Regions from separate parts of the Enterobacter sp. MG-EB028 genome, predicted to be linked through region 2. Evidence: predicted binding sites of a transcription regulator. Region 2 holds the regulator's gene; each other region holds the start of a gene.
The links. The regulator PurR, encoded in region 2, represses purine synthesis genes. The targets are predictions, from matches to a motif close to CANGCAAACGTTTGCNTG.
Positions count from the first base shown of each region.

Region 1: ACR42C_RS08030 (amino acid aminotransferase) is a predicted target of PurR. The motif match lies at 2,112-2,129, and genes of this name have one in related genera.
Region 3: cvpA (colicin V production protein) is a predicted target of PurR. The motif match lies at 4,580-4,597, and genes of this name have one in related genera.

Region 1 covers NZ_CP195079.1:1,709,967-1,716,620, reverse strand. The annotation lists gene asnS (asparagine--tRNA ligase) at 1-269, shown strand, start outside; gene ACR42C_RS08040 (hypothetical protein) at 345-494, opposite strand; gene ACR42C_RS08035 (porin) at 875-2,008, shown strand; gene ACR42C_RS08030 (amino acid aminotransferase) at 2,193-3,383, shown strand; gene ACR42C_RS08025 (MBL fold metallo-hydrolase) at 3,431-4,078, opposite strand; gene mepK (peptidoglycan L,D-endopeptidase MepK) at 4,099-4,650, opposite strand; gene ldtD (L,D-transpeptidase) at 4,825-6,648, opposite strand.
Region 2 covers NZ_CP195079.1:2,088,863-2,095,516, forward strand. The annotation lists gene ACR42C_RS09950 (riboflavin synthase) at 1-149, shown strand, start outside; gene cfa (cyclopropane fatty acyl phospholipid synthase) at 181-1,329, opposite strand; gene punC (purine nucleoside transporter PunC) at 1,628-2,818, opposite strand; gene punR (DNA-binding transcriptional activator PunR) at 2,933-3,859, shown strand; gene purR (HTH-type transcriptional repressor PurR) at 3,862-4,887, opposite strand; gene cydH (cytochrome bd-I oxidase subunit CydH) at 5,185-5,274, shown strand; gene ACR42C_RS09980 (MFS transporter) at 5,438-6,604, shown strand; gene sodB (superoxide dismutase [Fe]) at 6,642-6,654, opposite strand, start outside.
Region 3 covers NZ_CP195079.1:3,376,033-3,382,686, reverse strand. The annotation lists gene truA (tRNA pseudouridine(38-40) synthase TruA) at 1-626, shown strand, start outside; gene ACR42C_RS15990 (DedA family protein) at 655-1,314, shown strand; gene accD (acetyl-CoA carboxylase, carboxyltransferase subunit beta) at 1,469-2,374, shown strand; gene folC (bifunctional tetrahydrofolate synthase/dihydrofolate synthase) at 2,445-3,713, shown strand; gene dedD (cell division protein DedD) at 3,703-4,401, shown strand; gene cvpA (colicin V production protein) at 4,653-5,141, shown strand; gene purF (amidophosphoribosyltransferase) at 5,175-6,654, shown strand, end outside.

The DNA of each region.
Region 1 (6,654 bases), 380 kb from region 2:
CAGCGATGGACGTACTGGCGCCGGGCATCGGTGAAATCATCGGTGGTTCTCAGCGTGAAGAACGTCTGGACGTGCTTGACGCGCGCATGGAAGAGATGGGTCTCAACCCTGCGGACTACAGCTGGTATCGCGATCTGCGCCGTTATGGCACCGTTCCGCACGCAGGGTTCGGTCTGGGCTTCGAGCGTCTGATCGCCTACGTAACCGGTGTTCAGAACGTGCGTGACGTGATTCCGTTCCCGCGTACTCCGCGCAACGCCAGCTTCTAAGTAACACAACAGACAATGGCCAGCATTTGCTGGCCATTATTTTATTCTGCCTTGTCAGTTTTTGTCAGCGTAAAGTCAGCGTTTATAAACCACCACCCCGTCACAACCACTACCTGTTACGTTTTGTTTCCGCGAAATATCCAGCCACAAAAAATAAACCTCAGTCTTATTGCGATTATTACAGCCTGAAGTAATAGCACAAATTTCAACCAATTTTTCAGCCATCCAGAAGTCTTTCTATGGTCATAAGAAAAAACGAGTCGTTTAACATTCGTTTATAGGAATTGCCTTTATTCAAATTAAACATAAGGAATTCATATATATAGGAAAGGTGCTGTTGCTTAGTTCGCCAGGCCGCTCTGAAATTTGAGATGGTTCACAAAGTTCCTAAAAATACATATTTAGTTACATATATTTTCTTTCTGTAACTCAATCTTGAGAATTGTAGCACTTTCAGGCTAGCGAAACGCTTCGGTGAATGGAAAGATGCCTGTCAGATACATAAAGACACCTAACTCTCATCAATAGTTCCGGAAATATTTATTGACAGAATTTATTGACGGCAGTGGCGAGTGTCATAAAAAAACCAATGAGGGTAATAAATAATGATGAAGCGCAATATTCTGGCAGTGGTAATCCCTGCCCTGCTGGTAGCCGGTGCAGCTAACGCTGCAGAAATCTATAACAAGAACGGCAACAAACTGGATCTGTACGGAAAAATTAACGCTGAGCGTGATTTCGTTACCAACGGCGATAATACCAACAACGCAGACTCCACCTACGCGCAGATCGGTTTCAAAGGCGAAACTCAGATCAACGACCAACTGACCGGTTATGGCCAGTGGGAATACCGTGCACTGGCCAGCTCAGCTGAAAGTGAGCAGTCTTCAAACAACTCTACCCGTACTCGTCTGGCTTTCGCGGGTCTGAAAATGGCTGACGCTGGCAGCATCGACTATGGCCGTAACTACGGCATCGTATACGATGTTGAGTCTTACACCGACATGGCGCCAACCTGGTCCGGCGAAACCTGGGGCGGTGGTTATGTTGATAACTACATGACCAGCCGTTCTACTGGCCTGCTGACCTACCGTAACAGCGATTTCTTCGGTCTGGTTGATGGTCTGAGCTTCGGTATCCAGTACCAGGCTAAAAACGAGCGTGCTGATCTGCGTCGTGCCAACGGCGACGGTGTTGGTTACTCTGTGGGTTACGACTTCGGCGGTGGCTTTGGTCTGACCGGCGCATACAGTAATGCTAACCGTACTCTCGACCAGAAAGCTGATGGCAAAGGCGACAAAGCTGAAGCATGGGCAATCGGTGGTAAATACGATGCTAACAGCCTGTATCTGGCAGCTGTGTACGCAGAAACTCGCAACATGAGCATCCTGGGTAACAGCACCGGTTCCAATACTCCGGATGCTAATGGTGACGTGTTCAACGTAGCGAACAAAACCCAGAACTTCGAAGTTATCGCTCAGTACCAGTTCGATTTCGGCCTGCGTCCATCCCTGTCCTACGTGCAGAGTAAAGGTAAAAACCTGAACACCGTAGCCGGCGGCGATGCAGATCTGGCTAAATACGTTGAAGTAGGCGCAACTTACTACTTCAATAAAAACTTCAACGTGTCTGCTGACTACCGTATCAACCTGATCGACGAAGATCAGGCCAAGCGCACTGGCGGCGGCTGGGTTGGTACCGACGACCAACTGGGTCTGGCTGCAGTTTACCAGTTCTAATCAGAACACCACTTTGTTATATGCATAATGAACAGGGCTTCGGCCCTGTTTTTTTATGCCTGACAGAAAATAATGGCGACTTTTGAAAAGCCGCACGCTTTTCGTCGCAAACGGTTGGCATTTTGTAAATCTACCGTTAACCTGATAGCGGATTTCACTTCTGTAATCACAATGGAACTTCGTCATGTTTGAGAACATTACCGCCGCTCCTGCCGACCCTATTCTGGGCCTGGCCGATCTGTTTCGTGCCGACGACCGCCCTGGCAAAATCAACCTGGGAATTGGTGTATATAAAGATGAAACCGGCAAAACTCCGGTACTGACCAGCGTTAAGAAAGCTGAGCAGTATCTGCTGGAAAATGAAACCACCAAAAACTACCTCGGTATTGATGGTATCCCTGAATTTGGTCGCTGCACCCAGGAGCTGCTGTTCGGTAAAGGCAGCGCAATTGTGAGTGACAAACGTGCGCGCACGGCGCAGACCCCTGGCGGTACCGGCGCGCTGCGCGTTGCGGCGGATTTCCTTGCGAAAAACACCTCTGTTAAGCGCGTATGGGTGAGCAACCCAAGCTGGCCGAACCACAAGAGCGTCTTTAACTCTGCGGGCCTGGAAGTGCGGGAATATGCTTACTACGACGCGGCGAACCACGCTCTGGACTTTGACGGCCTGCTGGCAAGCCTGAGCGAAGCGCAGGCGGGTGACGTGGTGCTGTTCCACGGCTGCTGCCACAACCCGACCGGTATCGATCCAACGCTTGAGCAGTGGGAACACCTGGCGAAGCTCTCCGTTGAGAAAGGCTGGCTGCCGCTGTTTGACTTTGCTTACCAGGGCTTCGCCCGCGGTCTGGAAGAAGATGCCGAAGGCCTGCGCGCGTTCGCAGCCGTGCATCAGGAGCTGATCGTTGCAAGCTCCTACTCCAAGAACTTTGGTCTGTACAATGAGCGTGTAGGTGCCTGTACGCTGGTTGCGGCTAACGATGAAACCGCCGATCGCGCCTTCAGCCAGATGAAATCCGTTATCCGCGCTAACTACTCTAACCCGCCGGCACACGGTGCGTCTGTTGTTGCGACCATTCTGAGCAACGATGCGCTGCGCGCGATCTGGGAACAAGAGCTGAACGATATGCGTCAGCGTATCCAGCGCATGCGCCTGCTGTTTGTGAACACCCTGGCTGAGAAAGGCGCAGACCGCGACTTCAGCTTCATCATCAAACAGAACGGCATGTTCTCGTTCAGCGGCCTGACCAAAGAGCAGGTTCTTCGTCTGCGCGAAGAGTTCGGCGTATACGCCGTAGCCTCTGGCCGCGTGAACGTTGCAGGCATGACCCCTGACAACATGGCGCCACTGTGCGAAGCGATTGTCGCCGTCCTGTAATAGCGCCCACAAAAAAGCCTGCGTTAAGCAGGCTTTTTTTATGCTGGTTACCAGACAGGCATTTCATCCTGAAGGAACGGGTTATGGAGCCGTTCATAGCCCAGCGTCGACATCGGACCGTGTCCTGCGATAAACGTTACGTCATCACCCAGCGGCAATAACTTCTGTTTGATCGACTGAATCAGCTGCCCGTGATCGCCACGCGGAAAATCGCTGCGTCCTACGCCACCTTTGAAAATCACATCGCCGGATATCAGCAGACGGGACTGGTCGTCAAAGAAGACGATATGGCCTGGCGTATGCCCAGGACAATGCAACACCTGTAAAGTCACATTCCCTACGTTAACGCGCTCTCCTTCGTTTAGCCAACGATCGGGCGTCAAAGGCAGACACTCATCAAGGCCAAACATGCGGCTTTGGGCGGGTAACCCCTGCAGCCAGAACTCATCCTCTTTTTCCGGGCCGATAATCGGCACACCGTAATATTTAGCCAGTTCAGCCGCTGCACCCACATGGTCGAGGTGACCATGCGTCAGTAAAATCTGCATCAGCGTCACGCCGCTGTCGGCAACTTCCTGCTTGATTTTCTCAGCGTCACCGCCGGGATCGACAAGCGCGGCCAGTTTGGTTTGTTCGCACCAGATTAATGAACAGTTCTGGGAGAACGCGGTAACCGGAATAATACGATAGTTCATACTGCTCCTGTGTTTCGTTATTACCAGTGCCGAACCGGCCCGGTATCAATATGCACAAAGTTGCTACGTGGGTAATATCCTACACCACCAGCGCGCATAGATAACGCGGCTTTGCGAATATTGGCTAACGAAACGCCTTCAATATGGAAATCCATTGCCTGTCCCTTCGTGTGGTAGCTTTTTTTCGCTACCCCACGGCTATGGGCGCGCAGTTCATTATTGGTATCAATCGAGCGATAACCAGAAATAAGCTGCACCGGCTTGCTGGTGCCCAGCAGGCCCTGAAGGCGGAAAAGCTGATCAAACAGTCCAGGGTCGATGGCTTTTACTTTATTCGCGCGGAAATCACGGAAAAAATGGTTGAGTCTTGCTAATTCATCCTGAATATAGCCTCTGCCATCGAAAAACTCCGCTTTTAGCGACTCACCGGTGTGAAGATTGCTGAGCGTTAAAACGCGCGGACGAGGTGTCGAGAGGGTGGCAAATGCTGGCGTCGGTAAGATGGCCGCTGCGCCAAGCGCAACACCACCTAACGCCAGCAGCTTGCGGCGATTAGCGTCAAATTTGTCCATGATAATCAGGTCTACAGGTCAAAGAAATCGTAATATGCTTAGCGCACGAAGGGCACCTTAACTGGCAAAACGGGGTACGTCAAGGCGCCCAACCCCAGTGAATACGCGGCTTACAGCGATATTGGCCCCGATTCACCATAACTTACGACAATCATTTTTCCCGAACTGCTTCATTTACCTGATTAATTGTTCCGCTTTTGGCAAAATTTGTGCGCCGGATCGCGCGGTGAGATCATAATTGTAAATATCTGTACGGTACTGAGTGCGCCCGTCTTCGCCCACAAACGCCGTCAGATAGTAAAGATTGACCGGAATGTTGTGGCGAATATTCACGTAGCGCGTATCCCCTTGCTTCAGGGCGTCAGAAATACGCGTATCGTTCCAGCCCGCATCCTGCAACAGCATGTTGGCCAGCTCCGAAGCTTTATTCACGCGCACGCAGCCTGAACTCAGTGCCCGGGTATCTTTCTGGAACAGATTGTGGTTCGGCGTATCGTGCAGATAGATAGCATCTGAACTCGGCATGTTGAATTTATAGCGTCCAAGCGAGTTATGTGCGCCAGGTGCTTGCTGGAAGCGGAACGGCAGGTTAGATGGCGTGATCGTCGACCAGTCGACCATATAAGGATCGATCGCCTCTTTACTGTTCCAGCCACGCATTACCGTATAGCCATGACGTTCCAGATAACCCGGATCGTTCCAGACCTTAGGCAGAATGTCCTTACGCGCCAGCGTCGGCGGTACGTTCCACGGCGGGTTAACCACCACGTTACTTAACGCGCTACTCATCATCGGCGTTTTACGATCAGGACGCCCGACAATCACGCGCGAGGCCAGCTTCTCGCTACCATCCTGATAATAGACCAGGGAATAGGCCGGGATGTTAACCATAATGCCGGTTGACAGCGTGCCCGGCAGCAGGCGCAAACGCTGAATATTGAGCGCCAGCACCCCTGCCCGCTGCGCAGGCGATACGTTAAGCCAGTCACGCGTTGACGGGCCAATGACGCCATCGGCTCCTAGCCCCTGAGCGGCCTGGAACTGTTTAACCGCGGCGACCAGTTCGCGATCATAGGCCGCGGGCTTATTACTCTGGGTAGTGGCCTTGCTCTCTTTCACGGGCGCTGACGGGCTGACCACCGCGCTTTGCGGATCGTCGCCCGGCAAGGCAATCTTCGGCCCGCCATCAAGAATACCGGAGCGTTTCAGGATCTCGCGCAGGGCAGGCACATCGCTGCTCCACTGACCCGGCCGCAGCGTTGCGGTCCCCCGCATTTGCGGCCATGGCCGCGAGTCCCCCACCAGCGCGAGGAGCGACTGGTGCAGGGTGGCATACTGCGGATGCGCCGGCGCGAGGCTGGCAATGAAGCGCGGCAGGTCGCCGTTATCCAGCGCTAATTGCCACTGGTTAATCACCGACAGGGCTGGCGTCGCCAGCTTATAGGGCTTATCGCTGTACAGCCAGCGGTTGCCGTTGACCGGAATACCCGCCACAAACTGCAGATAGCCCATCATGGCATCGGAAAGGACCACATCTCGCGCCTGACCGGTGACGGCAGGATCGGTTAACAGCTCAACCCACTTCGTAAACTGCGGCTGAAAGCCCGCAATCGCCACTTCCGCCAGCTGCTGCTGGAAGGCGCGCACGGCTTCACGGTTTTCCCACATGGGTTTCATATCGCGGGCAGCATAAAGCAGCGTGAGCTGATTGATATAGGCGGGCGTGTAGCCTGACGGCAGCCCCGTCTGGAGCTGCTGGCTGAGCGATTCGACGTCGATGCCTTCCGGCAACGGCTTAATCCCGGCCATGATGGCCGTTGCCGGAGACTGTTCCAGCGGCTGAGACAATGACGTCGGCTGCGCGCCTGTCGCTGCGGAGCTGTCAGTCGGCACAATTTCAGGCTCGTCGGCCTGGGCGGTTAACAGTGGAGCAAACATCACTGCCAGGCATAAACTCAGCGCTGACAGCTGACGACCACATTCTTTCTTTAGCAACATCCCTTG
Region 2 (6,654 bases):
CGCTGCAGCGCACCACGCTGGGTTCGAAAAAACTGGGGCATCGCGTGAATATCGAAATCGATCCGCAAACCCAGGCGGTTGTAGATACCGTTGAGCGCGTGCTGGCCGCAAAAGAAGCCGCAATAATTAAAGCTGTAGAAGAAGAATAAAAAATACCCCCGGCTTGCCGGGGGTATTTTTCTAGCGTGCGACCCGCAAGCCGTGTTCAATCCCTCGGCTGAAAACAACCTGCCAGAGCTGAATATCGCGCGCGCGAAACGCCCCCGCGCAGGCATTCAGATAATAGCTAAACATCCGCTTGAATCGTTCAGAATAGTTGTCCGCAATTTCAGGCCAGGCTTCCTGAAAACGCGCATGCCAGGCCATTAACGTGGTGTCGTAATCCGCGCCGAAGTTATGCCAGTCTTCCATGACGAAATGGGATTCGCTGGCGTTGGCAATCTGGCGAACGGACGGTAAACAGCCATTCGGAAAGATGTATTTGTTGATCCACGGGTCGACGTTATTGTCGGTCCGCTTCGAGCCGATGGTATGCAGCAGGAAGATGCCGTCCGGTTTCAGATTACGGTCCACCACCTCAAAGTAGGTGTCGTAGTTTTTTGGCCCCACGTGCTCGAACATGCCGACGGAAACGATCCGGTCAAACTGCTCATTCAGGTCACGGTAGTCCTGCAGCCGAATATCCACATCAAGATCCTGACAGCGCTCTCGCGCCATTTTTTGCTGTTCTGCTGAGATCGTCACGCCGACCACGCTGACGCCGTAGTGCTTCGCCATAAAATACGCCAGTCCGCCCCAGCCGCAGCCGATATCCAGCACGCGCATGCCGGGCTGTAGCTGCAATTTCTCGCTAATCAGGCGCAGCTTGGCCTGCTGAGCCTCTTCAAGCGTCGACGCCTCTTTCCAGTAGGCGCAGGAGTATTGCATGAAGGGGTCCAGCATGCGGCTGAACAGATCGTTGCCGAGATCGTAATGCTCTTTGCCGACGATCCACGCACGTTTTTTACTTTGCAGATTAAACAGGCGGGCAGAGGCGACACGCAGGGTGTCTTTCAGATTGCGAGGGAGCTGTTTTTCCAGACCGGCACGCAGCACGCTGGCGAAAAAGGTATCCAGCCGTTCGCACTCCCACCAGCCGTCCATATAGCTTTCTCCCAGACCTAACGATCCCTCCCGCAACACGCGTTTATAAAAATCGGGATGTTTAACCTGAGGATCGGATGGCGATGATCCATTGATAGTGATGCCTGCCCGACCTAACAGTTCACTGACGATCCGGGACCAGTTATCGTCCGGAACGCTGACTTCTTCTATACACGATGAACTCATAGCTTCTCCATCACCCTACTGTGATCAGAACCTTAAAACAGCGTAGACGCTTTTTTTGGTTTGTGAGAAATCTCACGGTAAATACCGCGAGGCTAGTATCCGACGTAGAACAGAGGAAGGGAGATAACCCTTGCCGAAATGCCTTCCATGGTAAAACGGGAGCACTCCGGCTCCCGTTAACACTTAATATTTATCGTATTTAATCGAACCAAATTTAGTATAGGCCTCAAAATTTGGTGATTCAATAGAAAATTCTTAGCAACCTAATCACTGAAAATTAACATAGTTCCTGGTGCGATCAGGCGTGCGAGGTTTCAACCTGCGTACTCTCATCCTGCGCGGCAGCCTGCATGCGATAGCCTATGACGGCCAGCGCAACGGTAGCCAGCATTACGCTGGTTGTCGTCAGCAGCGGCGTGGCAATCAGCGCTGAGACTACCAGACTTGCCAGGAAGCACAGCCCCAGTTGCAGGGTGTTCTGCAGCGCGGCCGCGCGGCCTGTCGCCTGCGGGAACGGACGCAGCGCCTGCGCCACCACGATAGGGTAGATCGCCCCGTTCGCGACGGCCATCACGCAGAATGGAATCAAAATTTCGGCCAGACCGGCACCCGGAATAAAGCCAACGGCCCAGGTCCCGATGACGCTCAGCGCATACAGCACCAGCAGCCATGGCAGCATCTGCTGACCTTCCCACTTTTGCAGCGCCGCGCGGCAGCCATACCCGCCCACCAGGAACGCGATAGTCTGTGGAACATAGCTCAGGCCGATGGCTGCAGGGCTGTAGCCTATATCGTGCAGAATGAACGGCGAACCGGTGAGCCACGCGAAGAAGCTTGCCGAGCAGGCGGCATAGATCAGAACGTTGCCGCGATACGCTTTGGTGCTGAGCAGGGAGGTGAAGGTGATCGGCTTCGCGTCTGCGTGCACCTCTTTTTTATGCGCGGGCTTGAGGGCGAATGCCGGCAGCATCAGCACCAGCGTGATGGCAAACAGCGTGGCAAAGATGGCCTGCCAGTCAAAGTGCGCGAGGATCCAACTACCCAGCAGCGGAGCAAGGGCAGGTGAAAGCCCTACCAGCGGCATAATGGTGGCGAAAATACGGTTGGTGCGGTTTGCCGGGTAGTAGTCGGTGACCAGCGCCTGCCAGGTCACGGCAGCGGCACAGACGCCGACCGCCTGAACAAACCGCAGTACCAGCAGCCAGGTGGCATCGCGCACCCATAGCATTCCCAGGCAGCCCACGGCAAAAATGGCCAGACCCAGCAGCAGTACCGGTTTACGGCCGAAGCGATCCGAAAGCGGTCCCCAGAGCAGCTGCGCGAAGGCAAAACCGGCAAGGAACAGGCTCAGGCTGGCGCTGATGGCGGCAGCAGGGGTTTGCAAATCTTCCTGCATGGCGGCGAAAGCCGGCAGGTACATATCGGTGGCCAAAAAGCCCAGCACGCTTAAGCCGCCGAGCCAGACTAAAAAACCTTTCCTGGGTTGCACTGTTTTATTCTCCTGAGGAGGCAGGTATACGTTGGCGCTGAGTGTAGGGAGTGCAAAGCCGCTTGTGAAACGCTAATATTTGGCGGGTGCATTCAAATTTTTTGCAGGCAGAAAATGTGGTCAGATTATTCTCTTGAAGTGGTCGATGCTGTCGCACGTAACGGCAGCTTTAGCGGGGCGGCGCAGGAGCTGCACCGCGTCCCTTCGGCTATCAGCTATACCGTACGTCAGCTTGAGGAGTGGCTGGCGGTACCGCTGTTTGAACGGCGGCATCGTGATGTGGAATTAACGCCTGCTGGGGCGTGGTTTTTGAAGGAAGGGCGTTCTGTTATCAAAAAAATGCAGATCACCCGCGAGCAGTGCCAGCAGATCGCGAACGGCTGGCGGGGACACCTTTCCATTGCGGTGGATAACATCGTTAAGCCCGAGCGCACCCGGCAGATGATTGTCGATTTCTACCGTCATTTTTCTGACGTCGAACTGCGGGTTTCGCAGGAGGTGTTCAACGGCGTCTGGGATGCGCTGGCGGACGGCAGGGCAGAGATGGCCATTGGGGCCACGCAGGCGATCCCGGTCGGGGGGCGTTACGCCTTTCGTGATATGGGGATGCTGAGCTGGAAATGCGTGGTGGCAAGCGATCATCCGCTGGCGAAGATGGAAGGGCCGCTGAGCGATGATACGCTGCGCGGCTGGCCGTCGCTGGTGCTGGAGGATACCTCCCGCTCGCTGCCCAAGCGTATCACCTGGCTTTTGGACAACCAGCGGCGGGTGGTGGCCCCTGACTGGGAATCGTCGGCGACGTGCCTCAGCGCCGGGCTCTGCGTCGCGATGGTACCCGTTCATTTTGCGCGACCGCGAATCGACACCGGTGAGTGGGTTGAGCTGGCCCTGGAGAATCCGTTCCCGGATGCGGCCTGCTGCCTCACCTGGCAACAAAATGATGTTTCGCCGGCGATGGCCTGGCTTCTGGATTATCTGGGGGACAGCGAAACGCTTAACCGGGAGTGGCTGAGGGAGCCAGCCTGGCTGGCTCCGCAATGAGATTAACGACGGTAGTCGCGGAACGGGCCATCCGCAACGGAACGGCGTTCGATAAGGCGAGGGTGAACTTCAATGGACTGCGACTCTTCACGTTTGTTGACGATCCTGTCCAGCAGCATATTGAAGGCGGTTTCACCCAGCGAATCTTTCGGCTGGTGAATGGTGGTCAACGCTGGCGTGAAGAAGCGCGCGTTGCGCACGTTGTCATACCCGATCACGGAGATGTCCTGCGGGACGCGCAGACCCAGCTCGTCGGCCGCACAGAGGGCGCCCATCGCCATGATGTCCCCCCCGCAGAAGACGGCGGTCGGGCGGTGCGGCTGGGAGACGATCTGCTGCATCGCGCGGTAGCCTGATTCCGGCTCAAAGTCGCCCTGCACGATCCAGTTTTCCGGCACGGTAATCAGCGCTTCTTCCATCGCTTTCATAAAGCCGGCCAGACGGCCCGCGCCGGTGTTGCGCTCCAGCGGACCCGGGATCACGCCAATCTCGCGATGGCCGCGCTCAATCAGATAACGGCCGGCCATATAGCCGCCCTCAAAGGCGTTATCGATAACCGAATCGGTGAAATCCGCGCGCGCTTCGCCCCAGTCCATCACCACCATCGGAATATGGCGATACTCTTCCAGCATCGACAGCACGGATTCCGGGTACTCGGAACACATTACCAGCAGGCCATCCACGCGCTTTTGCGCCATCATCGACAGGTAGGCGCGCTGTTTTTCAATGCTGTTCCATGCGTTGCCGAGAATCAGGGTATAGCCTTTCTGGAAGCAGTTTTTCTCCACCGCTTCAATGATCTCGGCAAAATAGGCCGCTTCACTGCTGGTCGCCAGCAATCCAATGGACTTGGTGTGATTGACCTTGAGGCTGCGCGCAACCGCGCTTGGCGAATAGTGCAGCTCTTTGATTGCTGCCCAGACCGCGTTGCGCGTCTCTTCCGCCACGAAGCGGGTTTTGTTAATTACATGTGATACGGTTGTAGTGGAAACGTTTGCGCGTTTTGCTACGTCTTTAATTGTTGCCATTAAATGTCACTCCAGACCATATCCTAAGCTCCTGAAAAACTTGAAGGTAAACGTTTGCCTTCTCTCACCCTTATCACGCAATTTTGGATTGCGGCACGCCAGGAAAACGACACGGGACGTCAGGAGGGGGTCAATGGCCGGTACGCTAATAAATTTAGCGTGGAATTTTGGCCTATCTTGATGAAAAGGGGAAGAGGTAAAGTGGTTATCAGTATAAATCCAGGAAGATTTTTGACGGAATCTGTGCAAAAATGAGCAAGCTCACTTTTCGTGGGGGGATTAAAAGGAGAAAAATTGATGAGTTCCGATCTGAAGTTTTCGCTGTTCACCACCGTTGTTGTGCTGGCTCTGATTGTCGCGGCCGGTCTGACGGCTGCACTGCACTGATTTACGCGGAGGGAGAGCCTTCTCCCTCCCCATCGCCGCGATTGTTACTTCTCTGGCAAAAATCTTTTGCCATTTTGTTAACTTCTCATTTTTTGTGATTGATGTCATGCTTTCCGCTTCTTTGTTCTGTGTCACCACATGACACGGCATCCGGAGTTGACGCATGAAAATCAATTTTCCCCTGCTGGCCCTGGCGATTGGCGCTTTTGGGATTGGCACCACTGAATTCTCCCCGATGGGGTTACTGCCTGTTATTGCCCGGGGCGTAGACGTCTCGATCCCTGCGGCAGGCATGTTAATCAGCGCCTACGCCATCGGCGTGATGGTGGGGGCGCCGCTGATGACGCTTCTGCTTTCTCACCGGGCGCGCCGCAATGCGCTGATTTTCCTGATGGCGATTTTCACTCTGGGCAACGTGCTTTCGGCCATTTCGCCGGACTACACTACCCTGATGCTGTCGCGCATTCTGACCAGCCTGAACCACGGCGCGTTCTTTGGGCTGGGCTCGGTCGTGGCCGCAAGCGTAGTGCCAAAACACAAGCAGGCAAGCGCTGTAGCGACCATGTTTATGGGGCTGACGATTGCCAACATTGGCGGGGTGCCGGCGGCAACCTGGCTGGGGGAAGCGATCGGCTGGCGTATGTCCTTCCTGGCGACGGCCGGGCTGGGCGTGGTCGCAATGGTGGCGTTGTTCTTCTCTCTGCCGAAAGGCAGTGCAGGAGAACGTCCGGAAGTGCGTAAAGAGCTGGCGGTGCTGATGCGCCCGCAGGTGCTCTCCGCGCTGCTCACCACGGTGCTGGGGGCAGGGGCGATGTTTACCCTCTACACCTATATTTCACCGGTGCTGCACGATATCACCCACGCACCGCCTCTTTTCGTTACCGCGATGCTGGTGCTGATTGGCGTCGGCTTCTCGATCGGCAACTATCTCGGCGGGAAATTTGCTGACCGTTCCGTGAGCGGGACGCTGAAAGGCTTCTTAACCCTGCTGATTGTCATTATGGTTGCTATCCCGTGGCTGGCGCGTAATGAGTTCGGAGCGGCGATTGCGATGGTCGTCTGGGGGGCCGCAACCTTTGCCGTGGTGCCGCCGCTGCAGATGCGCGTGATGCGTGTCGCCCATGAGGCGCCGGGCCTCTCGTCTTCCGTGAATATCGGGGCGTTCAATCTCGGCAATGCGCTGGGCGCAGCCGCCGGAGGCGCAGTGATTTCAGGTGGTCTGGGGTACAGTTTTGTGCCGGTGATGGGGGCCATTATTGCCGCGCTCGGCCTGCTGCTGGTAATGATGTCCGGCCGTAAACAGCCTGAAGCCGTTTGCACGGCGGAATAAGCAAAAACGCAGAAGGGCGCACCCTTCTGCGTGTCTTTTACGCGGCGAAA
Region 3 (6,654 bases), 1.3 Mb from region 2:
TTCACGGCACGGGGCAGGTGGTGCACTTTGAAACCACCGCCGTGCGTAAGGATGCTGCCTGGACGCTGGGTGTAAATGCGAATTTGCCTGGTGACATCGCGGTGCGTTGGGTGAAAGCTGTGCCGGATGATTTTCACGCGCGCTTCAGCGCGACGGCGCGTCGCTATCGTTATGTCATTTACAACCAGCGTCTGCGCCCGGCGGTGTTAAGCCAGGGCGTGACGCATTTTTATGAACCGCTCGATGCAGAACGCATGCATCGCGCGGCGCAGTGTCTGATTGGTGAAAATGACTTTACGTCGTTTCGTGCGGTGCAGTGTCAGTCCCGCACGCCGTGGCGTAACGTCATGCACATTAACGTCAGTCGTTTTGGCGCGTATGTGGTGGTGGATATCAAAGCCAATGCCTTTGTACATCATATGGTGCGGAATATTGTAGGCAGCCTGATGGAAGTGGGTGCCGGACACCAGCCGGAGAGCTGGATTGCAGACCTGCTGGCAGCGAAGGACAGAACGCTTGCGGCAGCCACGGCGAAAGCGGAAGGACTGTATCTGGTCTCTGTAGACTATCCGGATCGGTTTGACCTGCCAAAACCGCCAATGGGCCCGCTGTTTTTAGCGGACTAAACAAAGGTGCAATTAAGGCTTAGACAATATGGACGTAATACGTTTTCTGATTGATTTCATTCTGCATATTGATGTTCACCTGGCGGAGCTGGTGGCGCAGTACGGCGTCTGGGTTTACGCCATTCTGTTCCTCATTCTGTTCTGTGAAACCGGGCTGGTCGTTACGCCGTTCCTGCCTGGCGACTCGCTGCTGTTTGTAGCCGGCGCGTTATCGGCGTTGCCCACCAATGATTTGAACGTGCATCTGATGGTGGTATTGATGGTGATCGCCGCGATTGTCGGGGATGCTGTCAACTATACGATTGGCAGAGTGTTCGGTGAGCGCTTGTTCAGCAATCCTGATTCAAAAATTTTCCGCCGCAGCTATTTAGACAAGACTCATGCCTTCTACGAACGTCATGGTGGAAAAACCATTATCCTTGCGCGTTTTGTGCCTATTGTGCGCACATTTGCACCGTTTGTGGCGGGAATGGGGCATATGTCCTATCGTCATTTTGCAATGTATAACGTCGCAGGCGCGCTGCTGTGGGTGCTACTGTTTACCTATGCAGGGTACCTGTTTGGCGATTTGCCGGTGGTTCAGGAAAACCTTAAGTTACTGATTGTAGCGATTATTGTGCTTTCCGTTCTGCCGGGCGTTATCGAAATCATTCGTCACAAACGTGCGGCGGCAAAACAAGCGAAGTAAATGCACACTGGCGGTTCGACCACTTTTTTATCCAAAGTTTCGGGCTGTTATGTTTTAATGTGCAACATTCATGGTCTGTTGGAGGCAAAAATGGCATTATTCGCCTCTTATAGCAAAACTGGCATACGACCAGGTTCAGGCAGAAAGGTTATCAATGAGCTGGATTGAACGAATTAAAAGCAACATTACCCCGACGCGCAAAGCGAGCATTCCTGAAGGGGTATGGACGAAGTGTGATAGCTGCGGCCAGGTTCTGTATCGTGCAGAACTGGAGCGCAATCTTGAGGTGTGTCCGAAGTGCGACCACCATATGCGTATGTCGGCGCGCAACCGCCTGCATAGCCTGCTGGACGAAGGTTCTCTGGTAGAACTGGGCAGTGAACTGGAGCCAAAAGATGTGCTCAAGTTCCGCGATTCCAAAAAATACAAAGATCGTCTGGCCTCTGCACAGAAAGAGACCGGCGAGAAAGACGCGCTGATCGTCATGAAAGGCACCCTGCATGAGATGCCGGTTGTTGCCGCTGCGTTTGAGTTCTCCTTTATGGGCGGCTCTATGGGCTCCGTGGTGGGCGCGCGCTTTGTGCGTGCCGTTGAGCAGGCGCTGGAAGACAACTGCCCGCTGATCTGCTTCTCTGCCTCTGGCGGTGCACGTATGCAGGAAGCGCTGATGTCCTTGATGCAGATGGCGAAAACCTCTGCAGCGCTGGCGAAAATGCAGGAGCGCGGTCTGCCGTACATCTCCGTGCTGACTGACCCAACCATGGGTGGCGTCTCTGCAAGCTTCGCGATGCTGGGCGACCTGAACATCGCTGAGCCAAAAGCGCTGATCGGCTTTGCCGGTCCTCGCGTCATCGAGCAGACCGTTCGTGAAAAGCTGCCGCCTGGCTTCCAGCGCAGTGAGTTCCTCATTGAGAAAGGCGCTATCGACATGATCGTCCGCCGCCCTGAAATGCGCCTGAAACTGGCCAGCATTCTGGCGAAGCTGATGAATCTGCCAGCGCCGAACCCGGATGAGCCGCGCGAAGGCGTGGTGGTACCGGATCAGGAACCCGAGGCCTGATAACTGAAAAGGGCAGGGCCAGATGGCGCTGCCCTTTTGCTTTATAACCTGTTAATGACAACCGGGCATTATGGAAAATAAAAGCATTCCCCAAGCCACGTCGCCCCTGGCCGCGTGGCTTTCTTATCTGGAAAACCTGCACAGTAAAACAATCGATATGGGGCTTGATCGCGTAAGTCAGGTTGCCGCGCGTCTCGACGTGCTGAAACCGGCGCCTTTCGTGTTTACCGTAGCCGGCACTAACGGTAAAGGCACCACCTGCCGCACGCTGGAATCTGTTCTGATGGCGGCGGGTTACAAAGTTGGCGTCTACAGCTCCCCGCATCTGGTGCGTTACACCGAGCGCGTTCGCGTGCAAAACAGCGAGCTGGCGGAATCTGCCCATACGGCGTCGTTCGCGGCTATCGAAGCGGCGCGCGGGGAAACCTCATTAACTTATTTCGAATACGGTACCCTGTCGGCGCTGTGGCTGTTTAAACAGGCGCAGCTGGACGTGGTAATTCTGGAAGTTGGCCTGGGCGGGCGTCTGGATGCAACCAATATGGTGGATGCGGACGTGGCGGTGGTCACCAGCATCGCGCTGGATCACACTGACTGGCTGGGCCCGGACCGTGAAAGTATTGGCCGCGAAAAGGCCGGTATATTCCGCGCAAATAAGCCCGCCGTGGTCGGCGAGCCGGACATGCCGCACACCATCGCTGATGTAGCAAACGAGAAGGGCGCACGGCTCCTGCGCCGCGGCGTTGACTGGCAGTATGAGGTACAGGACAACGGCTGGCGCTTCAGCGATGCACAGGGTGCGCTGGACAACCTGCCGCTGCCGCAGGTACCACAGCCGAACGCGGCCACCGCGCTGGCGGCACTGCGCGCCAGCGGATTAGCGGTCAGCGAGCAGGCTATCCGCGACGGTATTCAGAGCGCAATTCTGCCGGGGCGTTTCCAGATCGTCAGCGAGTCACCGCGTCTGATCCTGGACGTGGCGCACAACCCGCATGCGGCGGCGTATCTCGCAGGACGTCTCAAATCGTTACCAAAAACCGGGCGCGTGCTGGCGGTTATCGGTATGCTTCATGATAAAGATATCGGCGGGACGCTGGCCTGCATGGAGAGTGTGGTCGATAGCTGGTATTGTGCTCCTCTGGAGGGGCCGCGCGGCGCGACCGCTGAGCAGCTGATGGAACATCTCGGCAAAGGCGCAATCTACAGTAGCGTGGCGCAGGCCTGGCATGCCGCGATGGCGGAGGCTAAACCAGAAGATACCGTGCTGGTGTGTGGCTCTTTCCACACGGTGGCACATGTCATGGAAGTGATGGACGCGGGGAGAACCGGTGGCGAGTAAGTTTCAGAACCGTTTAACAGGAACCATTGTGCTGGTCGCGCTCGGGGTAATTATTCTTCCCGGGCTGCTCGACGGGCAGAAAAAACATTATCAGGACGAGTTTGCAGCCATTCCGCTGGTGCCGAAGCCGGGCGATCGTGATGAACCGGATATGCTGCCTGCGGCGACGCAGGCGCTGCCTGCTCAGCCGCCTGAAGGGGCGGCGGAAGAAGTCCGCGCGGGCGATGCCGCTGCACCGTCACTCGATCCGTCGCGTCTGGCGGCGAATAACAACATCGAGATCGATCCGGTACCGGTAGAGAAGCCTAAGCCTGTTGAAAAACCGAAGCCGGTAGAGAAACCGCAGCCGAAGCCACAGCAACAGCCACAGCGGGATAAAGCGGCAGAGCAGCTGGCTGCAGCGTCTGAAACTCCACCTCCGGCGAAGCAAGACGCGGCCCCGACCGGCAAAGCCTACGTTGTGCAGCTGGGGGCGCTGAAAAACGCCGATAAAGTCAACGAGGTTGTCGGTAAACTGCGCAGCGCGGGATATCGCGTTTACACTTCACCTTCCACGCCGGTGCAGGGTAAAATTACCCGTATTCTCGTGGGGCCGGAAGCGTCGAAAGACAAGCTGAAGGGGTCGCTCGGCGAGCTGAAGCAGATCTCCGGGCTGAGCGGTGTGGTGATGAGCTACAGCGCGAACTGATAAGATCTATCCCTCACCCCGGCCCTCTCCCCAAAGGGGAGAGGGTGAAAGTCGCATCGAGCGCGTTTGTATCATACTGCATCGTACCGTCCCCTCTCCCCTTGGGGAGAGGGTTAGGGTGAGGGGCGTTGAACATTTTTTCAGCGCCTTTTTTATTTACGCGCGGGAAGGAAATCCCTACGCAAACGTTTTCTTTTTCTGTTAGAATTCGCCCCGAACTGGATGACAGGGCGTTTAATCGTGGGACACATATGGTCTGGATTGATTACGCCATCATTGCGGTGATTGGTTTTTCCTGTCTGGTTAGCCTGATCCGTGGCTTTGTTCGTGAAGCGTTATCGCTGGTAACCTGGGGTTGTGCTTTCTTTGTTGCCAGTCATTACTACACTTACCTGTCTGTCTGGTTCACGGGCTTTGAAGATGAACTGGTCCGAAATGGAATCGCCATCGCGGTGCTGTTTATCGCGACGCTGATTGTCGGCGCTATCGTGAATTATGTGATAGGTCAGCTGGTCGAGAAAACCGGTCTGTCAGGAACGGACAGGGTACTCGGCATCTGTTTCGGGGCGTTGCGAGGCGTGCTGATTGTGGCCGCGATCCTGTTCTTCCTGGATACCTTCACCGGGTTCTCCAAAAGTGAAGACTGGCAGAAATCGCAGCTCATTCCAGAATTCAGCTTCATCATCAGATGGTTCTTTGACTATCTGCAAAGCTCGTCGAGTTTTTTGCCCAGGGCATAAACCCTGAGATGTGGCTTAACGAGGAAAAGACGAATGTGCGGTATTGTCGGTATCGCCGGTTTCATGCCGGTAAACCAGTCGATTTATGACGCGTTAACGGTGCTTCAGCACCGTGGGCAGGATGCTGCGGGTATCATCACCATTGATGCAAACAACTGCTTCCGTTTACGTAAGGCGAATGGCCTGGTAAACGATGTGTTTGAAGCCCGCCATATGCAGCGTCTGCAAGGTAATATGGGGATCGGTCACGTTCGTTATCCTACTGCTGGCAGTTCCAGCGCCTCTGAGGCACAGCCTTTCTACGTCAACTCGCCGTATGGCATCACGCTTGCCCATAACGGCAACCTGACCAACGCCCATGAGCTGCGTAAGAAGCTGTTCGAAGAGAAACGTCGCCACATTAACACCACCTCTGATTCAGAAATCCTGCTCAATGTGTTCGCCAGCGAGCTGGATAACTTCCGTCATTACCCGCTGGAAGCAGACAATATCTTCGCTGCCATTGCTGCGACCAACCGCCAGATCCGCGGTGCGTACGCCTGCGTGGCGATGATCATCGGTCACGGTATGGTTGCCTTCCGCGATCCAAACGGCATTCGTCCGCTGGTGCTGGGTAAGCGCGACCTTGGCGATGGCCGTACCGAATATATGGTTGCCTCTGAGAGCGTGGCGCTGGATACCCTGGGCTTCGAATTCCTGCGCGACGTTGCGCCGGGCGAAGCGGTCTATATCACTGAGAAGGGCCAGCTGTTTACCCGCCAGTGTGCTGACAACCCGGTCAGCAACCCGTGCCTGTTTGAATACGTCTACTTCGCCCGTCCGGATTCGTTCATCGACAAAATCTCCGTATACAGCGCGCGCGTGAACATGGGCACGAAGCTCGGCGAGAAGATTGCCCGCGAGTGGGACGATCTCGACATCGACGTGGTTATTCCTATCCCGGAAACCTCCTGCGATATCGCCCTGGAAATTGCCCGCATTCTGGAAAAGCCATACCGTCAGGGCTTCGTGAAAAACCGCTACGTTGGCCGCACCTTTATCATGCCGGGCCAGCATCTGCGCCGTAAGTCCGTGCGCCGTAAGCTGAACGCCAACCGCGCGGAATTCCGCGACAAGAACGTTCTGCTGGTGGATGACTCCATCGTTCGCGGCACCACCTCTGAGCAGATTATCGAGATGGCGCGCGAAGCGGGTGCGAAGAAAGTCTACCTGGCATCTGCCGCGCCGGAAATTCGCTTTCCGAACGTGTACGGCATCGATATGCCAACCGCCAACGAGCTGATTGCTCACGGTCGCGAAGTGGACGAAATTCGCCAGATCATCGGTGCCGACGGCCTGATTTTCCAGGATCTGAACGATCTCATCGACGCGGTGCGCGCCGAGAACCCGGAAATTCAGCAGTTCGAATGCTCCGTGTTTAACGGCGTCTACGTGACGAAAGACGTTGACCAGCAGTACCTTGACTATCTTGATTCGCTGCGCAATGACGATGCGAAAGCCGTTCAGCTGCAAA